2 regions of the Lactobacillus sp. UMNPBX6 genome follow, and region 2 is predicted to be linked to the other one. Evidence: predicted binding sites of a transcription regulator. Region 2 holds the regulator's gene; the other holds the start of a gene.
The links. The regulator NrdR, encoded in region 2, represses ribonucleotide reductase genes. The targets are predictions, from matches to a motif close to ACACNATATATNGTGT.

Region 1: the regulator NrdR is predicted to act here: its motif matches at 1,552-1,567, upstream of CP357_RS09060 (deoxynucleoside kinase).

The regions. Positions count from the first base shown of each region.
Region 1 covers NZ_PCZD01000071.1:3,519-7,052, forward strand. The annotation lists gene CP357_RS09050 (Cof-type HAD-IIB family hydrolase) at 1-103, shown strand, start outside; gene CP357_RS09055 (deoxynucleoside kinase) at 151-837, opposite strand; gene CP357_RS09060 (deoxynucleoside kinase) at 862-1,509, opposite strand; gene nagB (glucosamine-6-phosphate deaminase) at 1,798-2,517, opposite strand; gene CP357_RS09070 (aldo/keto reductase) at 2,635-3,462, shown strand.
Region 2 covers NZ_PCZD01000047.1:6,818-10,351, reverse strand. The annotation lists gene mutM (DNA-formamidopyrimidine glycosylase) at 1-792, shown strand, start outside; gene coaE (dephospho-CoA kinase) at 789-1,391, shown strand; gene nrdR (transcriptional regulator NrdR) at 1,394-1,861, shown strand; gene CP357_RS07755 (replication initiation and membrane attachment family protein) at 1,864-3,195, shown strand; gene dnaI (primosomal protein DnaI) at 3,227-3,534, shown strand, end outside.

The DNA of each region.
Region 1 (3,534 bases), on a different contig from region 2:
GGGTAATGCACCCGCAGAATTAAAAGAGAAGATTGGCTTAGATCATGTGACGCTCGATAATAATCATGATGGAATTGCTGAAGCGTTGGCAGAATTTGAATAAAGAAAAACCGCATAGAATTTCTATGCGGTTTATTATTTCCTGGGAAATTATGCTTCGATTTGGATATCTGTTGGCTTTTTCCAATCTTCAGGAAGCTTTCCCATTTCTTTTAATTTGTCTGTGATTTGATTCAAGACTACTTGCCTGTCGGCTGGATTAGCCATGAAATCTAGTTTATCACCATCGATTTCCATCTTTGGTGAGTAATCGTAATTCTCATACCAAGGCTTGTAATAGCGAAGCAGACGCTTATAGTAGTCTTCTAGAGTTGAGTCATAACTCAATTGTTCATATGGACGACCACGCTTTTTAATCCGTTTAATCATGGTGTCATATGAAACATTAATATGAACAAGCAAATCTGGATTCTTCTTAGGCATTCTTTCAAGCTCGTTCATCATATTGTGCAGAAGTTCATAGTAAGTATCCACTTCTTCTGAGGTTGCACGACCAATGTCAGCGTTCATTTGGAAGAAGAGCGCATCTTCGTAGATAGAACGATCGAGTACATTATTATCTTCAGTAAGAGCATCTTTAATGCTGTGAAAACGCGTGTTTAAGAAGTATACCTGCAATAAGAAAGCATATTTCTTAGGATCAGCATAAAAGAGTGGCAGAACTGGATTGTCGTCAACACTTTCATAAAATGGCTTAGTACCTAAATATTTGGATAAAATACCTGTTAAACTGGATTTCCCGGCTCCAATTGGCCCGCTTAAAACAATAACTGTCATCACGTTCCTTCTTTTTATTCAGTCTTATAAGTTACCGATTTCGTGCAACTTCTCATCAATTTCCTTCAATACTTCTCTTTGGGCATCCATGCTAGAAACAAAATCAAGTTTGTCACCATTAATAGCCATCTTAGGAGAAGCATCATATTGTTCATACCAAGGCTCATAGTATCTGAGCAATCTAGCGTAGTAATCCTTCAAGCCTGGATCTGTGCTGATTTGTTCAAATGAACGACCACGCTTTTTAATGCGCTTAAGCATGGTATCAAGTGAAACATGGATGTAGATAAGCAAATCAGGCTTCTTGCTTGGGTTGCCTGGCGTATCTTCCATCATGTTTTCAAGCAAGTCATCATAGATCTTAAATTCTGTAGGATCTGCGACCTTGCTGTCAGCGTTCATCTTGAAGAAAAGCGCATCTTCATAGATAGAACGATCGGATACGCTGTTCTTATCTTGAATAGCTTGATTGATTTGAGCTAAACGGTGGTTAAGCAAATAAGTGTTAAGTAAAAAAGTATAACGCTTCATATCCTTATAATAAAGCGGCAAAACAGGGTTATTATCAACGCCTTCGTAAAATGCTTGTGTACCTAAGTGCTCTGCTAAAATACTGGTTAAACTGGATTTCCCGGCTCCAATTGGCCCGCTTAAAACAATAACTTGAATCACATTCTTTCTTAAATACCAGATATTGGACAATTAATAAGTTTAATACAAGATATTGTGGCACACAAGCTCTTTTTTAATTCTGTTTCACACGAAAAAGTCAAGGGTAGAAATGAAAAATCGGATAGGAATGAAACATAATTCAATTAGAGCAGAGAAATTATAAAAAATGAATTATACTTCAATATTTAGAGCAAAAATGCGATTTAGTGAAGTATAATTCACAAAAATAGCTAGGTCTTCTACGATTGTAGAAAGCCTAGCTTTTCATTTTTAGGGATAAATTGTTATTTAGTTCTTGTATTTGTTATTTAGTTCTTGAGCTGCAGCCTTATCAACGATGATAGTTACATCAGGATGTTTTTGCAAAATTGATGCAGGAACTTGTTCAGTAACTGGTCCTTCGATCATTTCTTTGATTGCTTGTGCTTTCTTTTCACCGAAGGCCATTAATACTACTTTTTTGGCTTGCATAATGTTGGCATTACCCATACAAATTGCACTCTTAGGTACTTCATCTTCGTTGTCGAAGAAACGTGAGTTAGCTTTGATTGTATTTTCAGTCAACTTAACTTCATGAGTACCAATGTCAAATGGAGTGCCAGGTTCATTAAAGGCAATGTGACCGTTACGGCCGATACCTAATAGTTGCACGTCAATTGGATTATCTTTGATAATTTGATCGTATTCTTTGCAAGTAGCAGCAACATCTTTAGTCATGCCGTCTGGAACGTAAGATTTCTTGAAAGGCTTTTTGTCGAATAAGTGCTTGCGCATGAAGTAGTGGTAACTTTGAGGATTATCAGGTGTTAAGCCAACATATTCATCAAGGTTAATGCTAATTAAGTTTGAACAGTTAAGATCACTGTTAGTAAAGTTTTGATAAAGAGTTTCAGGGGTAGAACCGGTAGCTAAACCTAAAACTTTAGCACCATTTTTGATTTCATTTTCAAAAATCTCGAATGCTTTTGCTCCACCTTGAATTTTGTTTTCAGTAACAATAATTTTCATTTTAAAACCCTCCTTTACTGGTCTAGTCCATTATAAAATGGAATAGACCATTTTGTCAATTGGTAAAATGAAAATCACAGAACTATGTTAAAATTTGAGTAAAGGAAGTGAATACGGATGGATTTTGAAAAGTTAACAGGCTTAGGTATAGGTACTTGGGGGATTGGTGAAGATCCCAAAAATAAAAAAGATGAAATTGCGGCCATTCGCTATGGTTTAGATAATGGCTTGAACATTATCGATACAGCAGAAATGTATGGTGATGACAAAAGTGAAGAGCTGATAGGCGAGGCAATTAAAGATTACGATCGTGATAAATTGTTTTTAATTTCAAAATTCTATCCCTATCATGCGACTCCTGAGCTAGAGAGAAAGAGTCTGGAAGCTAGCTTAGAGAGATTAGGTACTGATTATTTAGATTTATATTTATTGCATTGGCGCGGTAATCATCGTTTATCAGACACGATTCGCGGTTTGCAAGCTTTGCAAAAAGAAGGATTAATTCGTCACTGGGGCGTTTCTAACTTTGATACGTCTGATATGAAAGAATTATTTAGTGTGCCTGGTGGAACAGAATGTTTTGCTAACGAAGATCTCTATAATATTAAGGAACGAGGCACAGAGTTTGATTTGCAAGACTGGCAAACAGAGCATGGCGTCAGCTTTATTGGTTATTCTCCGTTTAATTCTGGAGCAGGAGACACGATTAGAATTACGCAGAATTTGAAGATCGTGGCTCGCGATCATGGTGTAACACCGCATCAAATTATGCTTGCTTGGACTTTGCGCAATGGCAATGTGTTGGCCATTCCAAAAAGCAGCAGTATTAAACACATGAAGGAAAATATTGCTGCTCAAGAAATAAAGTTAACTGATGACGAGTTAAGGTTAATTAATAGTGATTTTCCAATTCCAACGGAGAAAACTCCTTTAGCGGTAATTTAAGTAAAAAATAAAAGACTTGTTTCATGTGAAACAGGCCTTTTTTGCTGAGAAAAAATTCTGACTATGGTTTAA
Region 2 (3,534 bases):
CTGCTTCCTTTAGTTAAGGGAAAAACTATTAAAAAAGTGATTTTGTGGTATCCAAAAATTGTGGCGACTGATCATGAAAAATTTTTATCTGAATTGCCTGGTAAAAAGATTATCGATATTGATCGCTACGCCAAGTATTTGCTTATTCGCTTGAGTGATAATTTAACGATTGTTTCTCATTTGCGAATGGAAGGAAAGTATCATTTAACTGCGTCTGATGCGCCTAAGGATAAACACGATCACGTTGAATTTGTTTTTACTGATGGAACAGCGTTGCGGTATAATGATGTGCGCAAATTTGGGCGGATGCAGCTAATTTTAACTGGCACCGAAAGACAAACTACAGGGATTGGTAAGCTTGGAGTAGAACCAAATAGTTCTAAATTTACTTCAGAATATTTAATCAATGGCTTAAAGCGTAAGAAGAAAAATATCAAAAACACTTTGCTTGATCAATCAGTAGTAGCTGGTCTAGGTAATATTTATGTTGATGAGGTTCTTTGGCGAACCAAGATTCATCCTTTAAGTCAGGCCAATAAAATTCCTGTGGAAAAAGTATCTGAATTACATGATCAGATTAATAAAATTATTGCCGAAGCAATTAAGCTGCAAGGTACTACAGTTCATTCCTTTTTGAATGCGAATGGACAAGTTGGAGGCTTTCAAAGTAAATTGCAAGTTTACGGTCATGTAGGTGAGCCCTGCACAGTTTGTGGTACTAAATTTGAAAAAATTAAGGTTAATGGTCGGGGAACCACTTTTTGTCCTCATTGTCAGGTGATTTATAAATGAGTTATGTCTTAGCATTAACAGGTGGAATTGCCACCGGTAAAAGTACTGCTGATGATTTTTTTAAAAATAAAAACATTCCGATTATTGACTGTGATCAAATTGCCCACGAACTGATGAAACCCGGCAATGCATCTTGGCAAGTGATTAAAGATCATTTTGGGGTAGAATATTTAAATTCAGACCAAACAATAAATCGTAAAAAATTAGGGCAATTAGTTTTTAGTAATAAAAGAGCCTTGTCTGAATTAAATCAGTTGACGCATCCGTTAATTTTCGATAAAACAGTAGCAAAGATAAAAGAATATCAGAATTTTGCTCTTGTTATTTTAGATGCACCAGTGTATTTTGAAGCGGGATTGGATAAAAAACATGTAGCTAATGGAGTTTTAGTGATTACCCTTCCTGAGCAATTACAGATTGAACGTTTAAAAAAGCGTAATAATCTATCTGACGAGGAAGCAAGAATGCGGATTAATAGTCAGATGCCATTAGCTGAAAAAGAAAAAATGGCCGATTTTGTAGTGGCAAATACTGGTACAATAAAAGAATTAGAAAATAAACTAGAACAGATATTAATTAAGATCAAAGAAGAGGGATAGCTATGGAATGTCCAAATTGTCATCAAAATGCCTCCCGCGTTATTGATTCACGTCCTAGTGATGAAAACCGTGCAATCAGACGACGCAGAGAGTGTGAAAATTGTGGTTTTCGTTTTACAACTTTTGAAAGAGTAGAAACAGCTCCGTTACTTGTAATTAAAAATGACGGTACGCGTGAACCATTTAATCGCAAGAAAATCTTGCATGGTGTAATGGCTGCAGGACAGAAACGACCAATTAGCAGTGAGCAATTTGAGCAATTGGTTGATCATGTTGAAAATAAAGTAAGAAAGCAAGGCATTAGTGAAATTTCATCTAAGAAGATTGGTCAATACGTTATGGATAAATTGGCTGATCTTGATGATGTGGCTTACATTCGTTTTGCATCTATTTATCGTGAATTTAAAGATATGTCTAGTTTCATGAAGACTATGGAAGACATGATGGCTAAGAAAGGTAAGGGCAATTAGTCATGTTTGAGACGTCTGATCCCAAACATCTTTATTATGTAGCCAATCGTGTGAAGCTTTTTCCCGAAGATGAAAAAGTTTTAATCAAATTATATCAACCGTTAGTAGGTGCAGTAGCAGTAGCGCTATATCAGACTTTGATTCAAAATTATGATCCGTATGGCATAATTTCCGACTCGAAGGGGATATATTCATTGCAAGAGCAATTGGACTGCAGTTTGAAACAATTATTTGATTCATTGCATAAATTAGAGGCTGTAGGATTAATCCAAACACTTTTGTCTGATAATGTATTCAATAATGTTTTAGTTTTTAAATTGCTGCAAGTTCCAGCTGCAGACAAATTTTTTGCGACGCCACTTTTAGCTAGTTTATTAAAAGAAAAGGTTGGTGTATCAACCTTTCATGATTTAAGTCATGCTTTTGCTCAAGAAGCAAAATTAAGGGAAAAACCTATAAAAAATGCTAAAGACGTGTCAGCAAACTTTTTTGATGTTTTTCGTTTACCTGGGGATGAAGCAATCACTCCGTCTAGTGATGTGGTTCAAGCCGCACAAGAAAATAAGATTCATGAAGTTGAAACTGCCAAGGTGAATGATCACGATAGTATTGATTGGGATTTTATCAAGCAGGAGTATAATCGCTATCAAATTCCAGCTAGTGAAATTGACCTTAATAAAGATCAAATTCGTGGTTTAATCCAAACGTATGGCTTATCAGAAAAAGAATTTGTAGATGAAAGCTTGCCATGTCTTCATGGCTCATATAGCTTAAATATGCATGACATTAGCAATACTTTAGCGGAAAATTATAAGAGGGCTAATACTAGAGAAAATGTACAAAAGCAGTTAAATGAAGGGCAAAAAAAGGCATTAGCTGTGATTAAAGATATGGATGACCATGATAAAAAGCTGTTAAAAGCAGCTAATGAGAGTTCACCCGCTGAATTTTTGTATAAAATAAAAACGCAAAAAGGCGGTATAACTAGTGCCAATGAGAAGCAGATTATTAATAATTTGCACACCCAGTATGGGTTGCCTGAAGACTTAATCAACATTTTGACCTATACATGTCTTACTTATGACACAGTAGTTAGTTCTAATTTGGCTTATAAGATTGCCAATGACTGGCTGCAACATGGCGTGGCTACAGCCGTACAGGCTTTGCAATATGTGAAAAAGCGGCGCAATAGCTTTGGTAAGAAAAAATCTGTTCGAACTTATCAAAAGCGAGTCGAAAAAGGCACTGATTGGAGTAAGAAAAAGGCTGATAGGGATGCTGGCATTTCTACCGAGCAATTGAAGAATTTATTTAAAGATTTAAATAATAAATAGGATTCAAAGATAATTGGAAGTAGGTGAAAAAATGGAGCCAATTGGCAATGTAATTAAAAAGATTGTAAAAGAGCGTAATCTGGGTGATGAACAATCTTTGATAGAACAAGCCTTGCGTGATCCTGATGTGCAGTCATTTATTCATGCAAATGCAGATAAAATTGATCAAAAGATGATTCGAAATAGTATATCTAACTTGTATGAGTATTATTCTCAAAAGCATACTGCAAGTAAGGTGATGGCAGGGTATGCTCCCCAATTATTTTTGAATGGTAAAGTAATTGATATTCGGTATGTGCCAACTAAGGCAAAATTAGCTCAAGATCGCAAGCAAGCTGC